4 regions of the Pseudomonas sp. MC6 genome follow, and region 3 is predicted to be linked to each of the others. Evidence: riboswitches for the same ligand, from Rfam matches in the RefSeq annotation. Region 3 holds a riboswitch; each other region holds the start of a gene.
The links. Region 3 has a riboswitch for cobalamin ahead of ACOYXE_RS10505 (ABC transporter substrate-binding protein). Riboswitches for the same ligand answer to the same signal wherever they lie in the genome.

Region 1: linked by a shared signal. The riboswitch ahead of cobW (cobalamin biosynthesis protein CobW) and the one ahead of ACOYXE_RS10505 (ABC transporter substrate-binding protein) in region 3 are both predicted to bind cobalamin.
Region 2: linked by a shared signal. The riboswitch ahead of ACOYXE_RS09410 (TonB-dependent receptor plug domain-containing protein) and the one ahead of ACOYXE_RS10505 (ABC transporter substrate-binding protein) in region 3 are both predicted to bind cobalamin.
Region 4: linked by a shared signal. The riboswitch ahead of cobO (cob(I)yrinic acid a,c-diamide adenosyltransferase) and the one ahead of ACOYXE_RS10505 (ABC transporter substrate-binding protein) in region 3 are both predicted to bind cobalamin.

The regions. Positions count from the first base shown of each region.
Region 1 is NZ_CP186504.1:1,290,027-1,293,232, forward strand. It holds cobalamin riboswitch at 1-208, opposite strand, end outside; cobalamin riboswitch at 1,214-1,425, shown strand; gene cobW (cobalamin biosynthesis protein CobW) at 1,525-2,598, shown strand; gene cobN (cobaltochelatase subunit CobN) at 2,602-3,206, shown strand, end outside.
Region 2 is NZ_CP186504.1:2,095,119-2,098,324, forward strand. It holds gene ACOYXE_RS09405 (saccharopine dehydrogenase family protein) at 1-992, opposite strand, end outside; cobalamin riboswitch at 1,160-1,365, shown strand; gene ACOYXE_RS09410 (TonB-dependent receptor plug domain-containing protein) at 1,458-3,206, shown strand, end outside.
Region 3 is NZ_CP186504.1:2,373,198-2,376,403, forward strand. It holds gene ACOYXE_RS10500 (Ppx/GppA phosphatase family protein) at 312-1,247, shown strand; cobalamin riboswitch at 1,290-1,483, shown strand; gene ACOYXE_RS10505 (ABC transporter substrate-binding protein) at 1,628-2,641, shown strand; gene ACOYXE_RS10510 (FecCD family ABC transporter permease) at 2,650-3,206, shown strand, end outside.
Region 4 is NZ_CP186504.1:3,170,375-3,173,580, reverse strand. It holds gene ACOYXE_RS14130 (PQQ-dependent sugar dehydrogenase) at 1-955, opposite strand, end outside; gene ACOYXE_RS14125 (hypothetical protein) at 1,022-1,606, opposite strand; cobalamin riboswitch at 1,770-1,994, shown strand; gene cobO (cob(I)yrinic acid a,c-diamide adenosyltransferase) at 2,076-2,687, shown strand; gene ACOYXE_RS14115 (cobyrinate a,c-diamide synthase) at 2,684-3,206, shown strand, end outside.

The sequences.
Region 1 (3,206 bases), 1.1 Mb from region 3:
GCGGGCCGGTCTCCGGGCTCACGAGGGGTTGGTGTCAGGCCGACCTGCAAGCGTCTCCTTCCCATGCCGCACGGGCACAGTGGTTTTGACGCTTCGCTCGCTTACCGTTGCGGGGGCAGCACCGGACTGACATGGGCTTGAGTAAAGCACATGATTCACCGGTTTCCCGTTTCACCCTGTGAAGGGCACCCGTAACAAGTTGTGTAGGAGAGCATGGGGGTGGGGTTTTGGTCAATTTTTGGGTGTATATCCGTTGCTGCGGGTGTTGCTGATTAGGGTTCCGCCCTTACGGCGGGTCACTTTTTCCAGACGCCGAAAAAGTAACCAAAAAGGCTTGCCCTGACGTTCGGCCCGCTCGCTGGGGCTCGGGGTTCCTTCGCTCCGGGATCGATCCGGGCGCAGCGCCTACGGTTTGCTTCGCTGCACCTCCTCTCGCTGTGTTTGGCTGCGCCAAACGGTCGCTGCGCTCCCACGCCCGGATCAATCCCTCCACTCAGCCTTCCGATGTCGCCCGTGGATCAAGATCAAGAGCAGGCGAGCTGACACTCGGCCTATTGAGTGGTGAGGAGCGGGGCGCGTTCGGCTTTTGATTTGCGTTGTTGCTGCCCCTCACCCCAGCCCTCTCCCGAGGGAGAGGGAGCCGATTGGTAGGTGCTTCAAAATGTGCGTTCCACTCGGTATTCCACGTCGGTGTACCTCTTCCATTCCACGCAATCAGTCCCCTCTCCCTCCGGGAGAGGGCTAGGGTGAGGGGCTTTTGATCTGTTTCAGAATCTGAGTTCGACTCGGTATTTCAAGTCGGCGCATCTCTCCCAAACACCACGATCAGTCCCCTCTCCCTTTGGGAGAGGGCTAGGGTGAGGGGCTTTTGATTTGGCTTGTGATCTTGCTTTGGCTTTGGTTTTTGATCTTTTACCCCTTCGGAAGGCCGAGCGAAGGTGTTCATCCGGGGTTAGGCGCGCAGCGCCGTTCGACGAAGTCGAACACATCGAGAGGAGGTGCAGCGAAGCAAACCGTAGGCGATGCCCCCGGATGGACACCGTAGCGAGGGAACACTGAGCCTCAGCGAAGTGCCGTACGCCGGGGCAAAGCCTTTTGGTTCCTTTTTGGCGTTTGAAAAAGGGACTCGCTGTAAGAGCGAAACCGCCAGCAGCCAAAACCGCAGCAACGGATATGCCCCCAATCCAAACATTGACCCATAAGCAAGCCATGCGTAGCCTTGCGCATTCGAGGTTCTTCGGCCGTTGCCGAAGCTAAGAAGGGAACGCGGTCAATGCCGCGGCTGCCCCCGCAACTGTGAACGGTGATGTTCGCTGCCACGCCACTGCCAGCTCAATCGATGAGCCCGCGGGAAGGCGCAGCCAACGCCAGGCCCAGCGCCTGAACGCCGTCAGCCAGGAGACCTGCCTCGTCACAGATTCTCAATTCAACCGGGCGGGGTGATCCGGTGGCGAACTCTCCGGGCGCGCACGTGCGTTGCCGGTTCTCGTCCCGTATGCCCGCCGCTTGCCAAAGGGCATACCGATGAAAACACTGGCCAAACTTCCCGTCACCATCGTCACCGGCTTCCTCGGCTCGGGCAAGACCACATTGCTGCGGCACATGCTCGACAACGCGCAGGGCCGTCGTATCGCGGTGATCGTCAATGAGTTTGGCGAGTTGGGCATCGACGGTGAAATCCTCAAGCAATGCACCATCGGCTGCACCGAAGAAGAAGCCACCGGCCGCGTTTACGAACTGGCCAACGGCTGCCTGTGCTGCACCGTTCAGGAAGAATTCTTCCCGGTGATGCGCGAACTGGTCGCGCGTCGCGGCGACCTCGACCACATCCTCATCGAAACCTCGGGCCTGGCCCTGCCAAAACCACTGGTGCAAGCGTTCCAGTGGCCGGAAATCCGCAGCGCCTGCACCGTTGACGCGGTGATCACCGTGGTCGACAGCCCGGCCGTAGCCGCTGGCACCTTCGCCGCGTTCCCGGATCAGGTCGACGCCCAGCGCAAACTCGATCCGAATCTCGATCACGAATCGCCGCTGCACGAACTGTTCGCTGACCAACTGGCCAGCGCCGACCTCGTCATTCTCAACAAGGCCGACCAGACCAGTCCGGAAGATCTCGCTCGCGTGCGCGCTGAAGTCGCCGAAGAGCTGCCACCGGCGGTGAAAATCATCGAAGCCAGCAACGGCCGTCTGCCGCTGGACGTGCTGATCGGCCTTGGCGCCGGTTCCGAAGAACACATCGACAGTCGCCACAGCCACCATGATCATCACCACGGTGAAGGCGATGACGACCACGATGACCACGATCACGACGCCTTCGATTCGATCTCCATCGAACTGCCGCAAGCCGATGAAAGCCTGCTGCTCGACGCCCTGACGCAACTGGTGGTCAAGCACGGCATCCTCCGTGTCAAAGGTTTCGCCGCCATCCCGAACAAGCCAATGCGCTTGCTGATTCAAGGCGTCGGCACGCGTTTCGACAAGCACTTCGACCGTCAGTGGGGCGCCGATGAAGCGCGCGTCACGCGTCTGGTGTTGATCGGTCAGGAACTCGACGCCGCCCAACTCGAAGCGCAACTGCGCGCTGCGCTCAGCGTTTAAACCATGCACCTGCTCAGGACTCAGCCCGGCGGATTCGTCTCGGATGACAACATTGCCGACCTTGGACAAACCCCCGCCGAGCTGGTGATCCTGTGCAGCGGCGACTCCAGCCTGGCGCTGCTCGCCGAAGCCGCGCAGCAGTTGCCGGAAGATTATCCGAGCCTGCGTCTGGCCAATCCGATGCAGGTGCAGAATCACGCCTCGGTCGATCTGTACGTCGATGAAGTGCTGCGCCACGCCAAGGTGATTCTGATTTCGCTGCATGGCGGCATTGCCTATTGGCGCTATGGTGTCGAGCGGCTGGTCGAGCTGTCCGAGCGTGGTGTGCAGTTGATTCTGGTACCGGGCGATGACCGTCCCGATCCGGAACTCAGCGACTTGAGCACCGTCAACGCCGAGGAACGCGACCGGCTCTGGCAATTCCTGCGTCAGGGCGGCATGGGCAATGCGCTGGATTTCTTCCGCTGTCTGGCCAGCCGTTGGCTCTCCCGCGATTACGCCTGGGAAGAACCGCAGACCCTGCCGCGCACGGCGATTTACCACCCGAATAAAACCAGCGCCGCACTGAGTGACTGGCAAGCCGAATGGCTGCCGGAAAACCCGGTGGC
Region 2 (3,206 bases), 280 kb from region 3:
TTTGTTGCCAGGGCGACGGCGGCGCAGCTGGGGATTTCCGGGCCTTTGTCGTTCAGGGCGGTGAGTTGCGCGGTCATCGACAGCGGTTTGCCGTCAAACCCAAGGCCCCGAACGTCGATGTACATCGCGCTTTTGCCATCGCCGAAACGCTCGAAGCGCAGGCCCAGTCGATGCAGTCTGCCGGCCCACAGCGCATGGTCGCGCACCAGCCCCACCTTGAGAGCCTGCGCCAGCAAGCCGTTGGCGATGCCGCCGAGTTTCAGCCCGGCGCCGGCCTTGAACTTCAGGGTCTGCGCGCCATAACGGCTGGCGAAGATGTCCATGTCCGGGACATCGACGTTGGCCAGCAGCCGGGTGCCCATCTGCGGCATTTTGCGCAAGGTCAGGTCCAGCCAGCCGGACACTTCATGCACCTTGCCGTTCTTCAGCTGTTTGATCGGCTTGCCGGCATAGGCGAGTACGCCTTCGATGGTCGACAGCCCCGGCATTTTCGCCGATGAGGAAATGCCGTGTTCGATCGAGTCGATGCGGGAAAAGCGCTGGCGCTGTTCATCGATGATTGCCGACGACAGCGTTGGGACCGAACTGCAACCGCTGAGAATCGCCACGCCGGCCAGTTTCGCCCGCGCATCGAGCACGTCGATGCCATTGACGAAAGTTCGGCAGTCGGCCAGATCGCAGTAGTTCACGCCCGCGTCGATGCAGCTCTCGGCGACGGCATAGGATTGCCCCTGAAACGGCCCGCCGGTGTGGACGACCAACTGAATGTTCAGCGCCCGCAATGCGTCTTTGAAATCGGCGCCCATGGCATCGCCGCACCAGCCTTCGCAGACATTGCCCGATTGACCATTCAGTTCATCGACTTTGCGCTGCAATTTTTGCGGATCACGGCCGGAGAGTACCAGGCCGATCTGCGGCATCAACGCCAGATGCCGGCACACGATGCTGCCGAAATTTCCGTAACCACCGACCACCATCACCCTGAACGGCATGCAATTCTTCCCTAAGTCATTCCATCACACAGGCGTGCAGGATATAGGGCCGAACGTCGGCAAGCCATTCAGATCAAAGCGATCGCTCAGGCGTCCATAGGTGGTACTGGCAGATCCAGATTGAGGAGCACTCATCGGCAAGTTGACGAACGGTCTGTCGAATGTTCAGATGCCGGCCAGTTTCAGGTGTCCCATGCCGCCGTGCATGGGGTGAAACGGGAAACCGGTACGTTCTTTTCGAACCAGTCCGGTGCTGCCCCCGCAACGGTATGCGCGTGATGCTTTCGATACACCACTGTGGCCAGACGGCCATGGGAAGGTGAAAGCCTCGATACGCGCGAGCCCGGAGACCGGCCTGGAATTTCGTTTGGCAAAATCCTGCGGTGGGCGGGCATGGGCCGGTATTGGCTGTGCGCGATGCCTTCTCTTGCATGCTCTTCTGCGAAGATCCTTTTCGAGAAGACAATGATTCGACCTTTCAACACTTCTGCTCCAACCCTTTTGTGCGGCTGCCTGTTCAGCCCACTGCTGCTGGCCGACGACGCGCCGCTGGAACTCAATCAGCAAATCGTTTCTGCACCGTCGGTGGAGTCCACCACTGTCGCCGAGATGGCGAAGTTCGGCAGCAAGGTCGAGATCGTCAGCCGCGAGCAGATCGAACGCGCCGGCCCCAGCGCCGATGTCAGCCGCGTCATGCAGATGTTCATTCCCGGCTTGTACGTAGCGCCGAAAAACGGCCCGTTCGACTACGGCACCTATTCGCTGCTCGGCGGGCGCAACGACGACACGCTGATCCTGCTCGACGGCGTTCGATTGAACAATCGCCTGTACGGCGGCCTCTATCTGGACACCCTGCCGGCCAACGCTATCGAGCGCATCGAAGTGCTCAAGGGTGGCCAGAGTCTGTTGTTCGGCACTCAGGCCGTTTCCGGCGTGATCAACATCGTCACCCGCAGCCCGCAATCGCGCAAAACCTCTGGCGAAGTGAATCTGGGCGCCGACAGTTTCGGCGGCACCACCGAAGACGCGCGCGTCGAGAACATCTTCACGAACGGTTTCGGCGATCTCGGTCTGCTGGCGTATGTCAGCCACAACGTTTCCGACGGTTACCAGCCCTATCGCAACCGCGACATGAAAAACATCAGCGAGAAGCGCCGCGCCTACGAAGTCACCACGTTTGGCGGCAAGGCCATTCAGTCGTTCGGCGAGGATGCGCGGCTGGAACTGTTCTACCAATACGCCGACGCCAACCTCGACTTCGCCCGCCCGGTCGACAACCACAACACCACCAACGACCGCGTGCAACAGATCGCCACGGCGACCTTCGAGCAGACCATCAATGAGCGCCTGAGCTACTTTGTCAAAGGGCATATCAACGACTGGGACACGCGCTACACGCGGGTCAACAACGTCGTCGGCGGTGGCACCAAAGTCATTAACCACAACGACTATTGGGGCTTCACCGATTGGGGTGTGCAGGCCGAAGGCAAGGCTGAACTGCCCGGCGGCCATGTGCTGGTGTTCGGCACCGACAACCAGTGGTTCAAGGGCCAGGACGATGTGCTGATCATCGACAACGACAAGGCTGAAGCCCATGCGTTCTACACGCAATTGCGCCCGCAGATCGACGCCCTGCCCGACTGGCACCCGAGCATCGGCGTGCGTCATGAAGCCATGAGCGGCGGCGACAGTGCCACGGTCGGCATGCTCACTTCGCTGTACGATCTGAATGACAACTGGTCGGTGCGCGGTCAGTACGGCAGCGCTTACAAACTGCCGAACGCCGAGCAACTGTTCGTCAACGAACCGGGCGACGAGATCGGCAACCGTAATCTCAAACCGGAAAAAAGCCGCAACGTTGAACTCGGTGTCGACTACAAAGGCTTCTTGCTCGATCGCGAATTCAGCGCCAGCGTGACCCTGTTCAAACGCAAGATCGACGACTTGATCACCCTCGACGGCATTCAGTGGGTCAACGGTGAAGGCACGATCCAGATGCGCGGTTTCGAGGCCGACGCCAAACTGGCGCTCAACGATCAGTGGAGCCTGCAAGCGGACATGACGCGCAACCTCACCGAGTCGCGCACCGGTGTGACGATCAACGACATTCCAAGCTTTTTCGCCCGCTCGCGGGTGGGTTATGAATCGGAAAACCGCCTGTGGGGTGCCGGCGCTGCGATGCGCTACATTCGCGACATCAAAAGCTCGAAGCAA
Region 3 (3,206 bases):
GGAGGAGCTGCCGAAGGCTGCGATCTTTTGATCTTGCTCTCCAAAAACAAAGTCAAAAAATCGCAGCCTTCGGCAGCTCCTACAGGGATTTCGCTGAATTTTGGGCAAAAAAAAGCTGCCAAAAATGGCAGCAAAAACTTTAAGAACACGCGATGTATTGGCCTCAGCATAAACGCCGGATAATGACAGTGTCATGACAGCCACACATTCACTGAACCGCCCCTGCCCCGTCATCAGGATGTCATCAAGATCACGGCAGAATCCTCGCAAACCGTCTCGCGCCTCCCGACGGAAGCTCTGCAAGGATTCCCATGAAAGACGACGCCTCGCTGTTTGCCGCCATCGACCTGGGTTCGAATGCCTTTCGCCTGATGATCGGCCAGTCGGTGCGCAGTCGAAAGGGCTTGCAGATTCAGGAGGTGAAAACCCTGCGTGAGCCGGTGCGCCTCGCCGAAGGATTTGACGGTGGCGCGCTGGACGCGTTGGCACTGGATCGCGGCTGGCAGGCGTTGGCGCGGTTCGGCAAGAAGCTGCGCGGCTTCGAGGCCGGCCGAGTCCGTGCGGTGGCGACCAGCGCGGTGCGTGAGGCGGACAACTCGCAACTGTTTCTGGCCAGTGCCGAGCGGCATCTGGGGTTTCCCATCGACGTCATCTGCGGCCATGAAGAGGCGCGGCTGGTCTACGCCGGCGTGACCCATGCCTTGCCAAGCGCTGAAGACCTGCGCCTGGTGGTCGACATCGGCGGTGGCTCCACAGAGCTGATCCTCGGTCAGGGTGCGCAACCGTTGCTCACCGAAAGCATCGCCATCGGCAGCGGCACCTTGAGCACGCGCTTTTTTCGCGGCGGCGATGTGTCCGCCGGCGCGCTGCAGGAAGCCGAACGCTTCGCCATCCTGCAGTTTGAAAAAGTTGCCCGGCGTTACCGTGCTCAGGGTTGGCAGCAAACCATCGGCTCTTCCGGCACTGCGCGCATGCTCGCCAAAGTGCTCAAGGCCAACCACCTGAATGACTTCGGCCAGGACGGCATCACCTACGGCGGGCTACTACGCCTGTCGCTGCTGCTGTTGAAAGTGAACAACGTCCAGCAACTGAAACTGACCGGTCTGCAAGCGCACCGCCAGAGCATTCTGCCCGGTGGTCTGGTGCTGATGCTGGCGGCGTTCAAAGTGTTCGGCATCGCGCAGATGGTGCCCTCCGAACCGGGTCTGCGTTTGGGCGTATTGCACGGTTTGATGAGCCAGCACTAATCCGCGCCACGACAGATTCGTCTCCCCTTCAGCGGCTCGATCGACTAACATGCCGCCGCTGGTTCCCGAACGGGACTAACAGGGAATCCGAGGTGCTTGCACAGCATTGATCGGAACTGCCCCCGCAACTGTAGGTGCCGAGCCTGCTCCACGACTGCCACTGGGTGAACCCCGGGAAGGCCGGAGCCAGGCGATGACGCATCAGTCAGGAGACCTGCCGGCACAGTGACTACTAACCGGCGGGGTGTCCGGGAAGGACATCGTGCCGTGCGCGTCTTTGTTTGCTGCCCGGCCTTGCGCGGTTGCCCTGACTGCGTTCGAAGATGTGTTTCCGATCCGTACTCTCCCGCTCCCCGTACGGTTCCCTCGGAGACTGCCCCATGCTGCTGCCCCGCATCGCCACCCTCATTACCGGCCTGAGCCTTTACGCCATGGCGCAGGCGGCCCCGACGGCCTATCCACTGACGATCGACAACTGCGGCAGCACCCTGACCTTCCAGCACGCACCGATGCGCACCGTGACCATCGGCCAGGCCGGCACGGAAATGCTCTACGCCATGGGCCTGAGCGATAAAGTCGTCGGCACCTCACTGTGGTTCAACAATGTGCTGGCCAAGTACAAAGCGCAGGACGACAAGATCCAGCGCCTGGCCGACAACGAGCCGAGTTTCGAATCGGTGATCGGCAAGCGCCCGGAACTGGTTGCCGTTGAACTGGAGTGGATGGTCGGCCCACAAGGTGCGGTGGGCACCCGCGAGCAGTTTCATGAACTTAAGATTCCGACCTACCTGCTGCCCTCCGATTGTGAGGCCAAGGACAACCTCGTCGGCGCCGATGGCACGCGACTGGCGCCGTTTCGCATCGAGACGATTTACAAAAGCGTGAGCCAACTGGCGCAGATCTTCGATGTTCAGGAGCATGGCCAGCAACTTAACGACGAGCTCAAGGCCAGCCTCGCCAAATCGATTGCCACCGCCCAAGGCAAACAGCTGAAGGACGCCAGCGCGCTGGTCTGGTTTTCCAGTGCACAAATGGACATCGAGCCGTTCGTGGCCGGGCACAAAGGCGTTCCCGATTTCATGCTCAGCACCCTCGGCGTGCGTAACGTGGTGGCGTCCGATGAAGAGTGGCCAACGGTCGGCTGGGAAACCATCGCCAAAGCCAATCCGACCTTCCTCGTCATCGCGCGCATGGACCGTCGGCGCTTCCCCGCTGACGACTATGAAAAGAAACTCGCCTTCCTGCGCAGCGACCCGGTGACACGCAACATGGACGCGGTGAAACACAACCGCATCATCATTCTCGACGCCATGGCCATGCAGGCGAGCCTGCGCATGTTCGACGGCATCGAGCAACTGGCCACGGCCATCAACGGCTATGACCTGTCGCAATGAGTGCCAGCCTGATCCGCACGTTACTGGCCCTGGCGACGCTGTTGATTGCAGTGGTTGCTGGCGTGGCCATTGGTGAGACGTCGATTGAACCTAGCGTGGTGATGCAAGTACTGGCGAACAAATTGTGCGGCGCCGGGTACGCGCTGGATCCTATCGATGAAGGCATCGTCTGGAACTACCGCCTGACCCGCGCACTGGTCGCGGCCGCGTGCGGTGCCGGTCTGGCGACGTGCGGGGTGATTTTGCAGTCGCTGTTGCGCAACCCGTTGGCCGATCCGTATCTGCTGGGGATTTCTGCCGGCGCCTCGACCGGAGCGGTGATGGTGGCGCTGCTCGGTGTTGGCGCAGGGATGATCTCGCTGTCAGTCGGTGCCTTCGCCGGCGCGGTCACGGCGTTCGTGTTGGTGATTCTGCTGGCGCGGGTCAGCGGTTCGGCCAGCGGCACCGGGCAGATCATTCTTGCCGGGATCGCCGGCTCGCAGCTGTTCAACGCGCTCACGGCGTTTCTGATCACCCGCTCGGCCAGTTCCGAGCAGGCACGCGGGATCATGTTCTGGCTGCTGGG
Region 4 (3,206 bases), 800 kb from region 3:
GCGGCGACACGCGGACATCAACATGCTGACCGTAGTAACTGAACGGCCAGCCATAGAATCCGCCGTCCTTCACTGAAGTGATGTAGTCCGGCACCAGATCACTGCCGATTTCGTCACGCTCGTTGACGGCTGTCCACAACGCGCCACTGCTGGGCTCCCAGGCCAGGCCGTTGGGGTTGCGGATGCCCGAGGCGAAGATGCGGTGATTGCCGGTCGCCCGATCGACTTCCCAGATCGCTGCGCGGCCTTCTTCCTTATCCAGACCATTTTCGCCGACGTTGCTGTTCGAGCCGACCGTGACGTACAGCTTGCTGCCGTCTTTGCTGGCGATGACGTTTTTGGTCCAGTGATGATTCAGCGTGCCGCCGGGCAAATCGACAACCTTGATTGGTTGCGACTTGATTTCGGTCGCGCCGGGTTCGTAGTTGAAGCGCAGCAAGCGATCGGTGTCAGCGACGTAAAGATCGTTGCCGACCAGCGTCATACCGAACGGCGAGTTGAGGTTCTGCAGGAACACCGTGCGCGTCTCAGCCACGCCATCGTGATCGGCGTCACGCAGCAAGGTGATGCGGTTCGGACTCGGCACGCCCGCGCCAGCCTTGCCCATGACCTTTTTCATCACCCAGCCGCGAATGCCACTGCTGTCATCAGGCTTTGGCGGGGCGTTGGTTTCCGCCACCAGCACATCGCCATTGGGCAAGACATAGAGCCAGCGCGGATGATCGAGGCCTTCGGCGAACGCTGCCACCTGAGTGCCAGCCGCCGCAGTCGGTTTGCCGCCTGCGGGCCAGCCGATTGCCGGGGCGATGTTCACCGTCGGGATCAGGGTCTTGTTCGGTTCGGGGAGTTTCGGTGACGGGCCGGTGCCGTCGGAGACTTGCAGGCTGGAGGTTTCACCGCAGGCGGCGAGTCCTCCGGCGAAGGCGATGACAAAAACGAGCTGGGGCTTGCGCATTGCTGATCTTCCCTATGAATGCATTCCTAATCATAGAGGAGGGCGCAAGCCCGATGGTTCAACTGCTCAGCCGCGGGCTTCCTTGAACAGCACGGCGATGCCCGGGTGATAGTTGCCCGCTTCGCTGCGCAATTTGCGGTAGGCGTAGGGGAAATACCAGGCGACGGCACAGGTGTGTTCCTTTTGCAGATCGTCGACCATGTCCTGCAACTCTTCGGGGCTGGCGCTGTGCTGGGCTTTTTGCGGCGCGACAAACAGGCAGCCGAGCTTGAGGTCGCTGGCATAGCTGATGCGTTTGGCATCGTTGGTGATGTCCAGCAGAGCTTGGGTCAGATTCAGGTTGGTAACCTTTGGCCAGCGTTGCGTGGCCTGAATGAAAGCGCGGTCCTCAGCACCGGCGAGAAACAGATCGGCGCGGGCATTGCGCTCGCCTTCTTCGTTCTGTTTGCGCGTGGCAGTGTCGTTCAAAGTGACCAGCTCGGCCATCCACGCCGCCGCCGAGAGCAATCCGAGATTGGCTTTCTCGTCATGCCAGTAAGGCGTGTCGCTGTCGCCGCGCACGGCGTTGTAACGGTCGATACAGTCAAACCAGCGTTCAAGCACCGGGCGCAGGAATTCCAGGCGCGGGTTGCTGATGATCATGCCTTGCATCGTCATCATCCTTTATTGTTGTAGTGGGCGTTTCGGAAAAAGCATGGCTCTTTGATATCACTTGTATCAGTGTGGCACAAGATTGGCGTCAGAGAATTGATCGACGGCAGTTATTCGCTCGATGGCCGCCTCTTTAATTGACGCTCCACCCCCAACCCTCTAACCTTCGCGGCTTGTTTCAGGTGCTCTGTGACCTGCGTCGACAGAGTGAAACAGGGAAGCCGGTGAGGGTTGTCTTCGCACGAAGAACCACCACGATCCCGGCGCTGCCCCCGCAACGGTAAATGAGTGAACACTGCGTCGAATGCCACTGCTCAAAGCGGGAAGGCGCGCAGTCAGGCCAACGCCGCTCATGAGCCCGGAGACCGGCCTGATCCATCCAGCGGCATCACGGTGGGCGATGCCAGGCTTTTTGCCGTCTATTCTTGTGCCTGCCCGCCGTTATCCAGCCTCAACGGAGAGCTCCCCCATGACTGATTCCCCCGAGCGCGACGAACGCCATCTGGCGCGTATGCAACGCAAAAAAGCCGTGATCGACGAACGCATCGCCAACTCGCCTGACGAGTGTGGCCTGGTGCTGGTGCTGACCGGCAACGGCAAAGGCAAAAGCAGCTCGGCGTTCGGCATGCTCGCCCGCGCTATGGGCCACGGCATGCAGTGCGGTGTGGTGCAGTTCATCAAGGGCCGCAACAGCACCGGTGAAGAACTGTTTTTCCGCCGCTTCCCCGAGCAAGTTCGCTTCCATGTGATGGGCGAAGGCTTCACTTGGGAAACCCAGGATCGTCAGCGCGACATCGCCGCTGCCGAAGCCGCGTGGGCAGTCTCGCGCGAACTGCTGCGTGATCCGTCGATCGGTCTGGTGGTGCTCGATGAATTGAACATCGCCCTCAAACACGGCTACCTCGATCTCGATCAGGTACTCAGCGATCTGCAGGCGCGTCCGCCGATGCAGCACGTGATCGTCACCGGTCGCGCGGCCAAGCCGGAAATGATCGAAATGGGCGACACGGTCACCGAAATGGGCATGCTCAAACACGCCTTTCAGGCCGGCATCAAAGCGCAGAAAGGCGTCGAACTTTGAATCAACCACGTCACTGCCCGGCGGTGCTCATCGCCGCGCCGGCTTCCGGTCAGGGCAAGACCACCGTCACCGCCGCGCTCGCCCGTTTGCATCGCAATCAGGGGCGCAAAGTGCGCGTGTTCAAATGCGGCCCGGACTTTCTCGACCCGATGATCCTCGAACGCGCCAGCGGTGCGCCGGTGTATCAACTGGACATGTGGATGGTCGGTGAGCAGGAAAGTCGTCGCCTGTTGTGGGACGCCGCTGCCGAGGCGGATCTGATTCTGATCGAAGGCGTGATGGGCCTGTTTGACGGCACGCCGTCCAGCGCCGATCTGGCGCGGCACTTCGGTGTGCCGGTGCTTGGCGTGATTGATGGGACGGCGATGGCGCAGACTTTTGGTGCGTTGGCGCTGGGCCTGGCGAAGTATCAGCCGGATTTGCCATTTGCCGGCGTGCTGGCCAATCGTGTTGGCACTTTGCGCCATGCGCAATTGCTCGAAGGCAGCCTGACTGAAGGTTTGCGCTGGTACGGTGCGT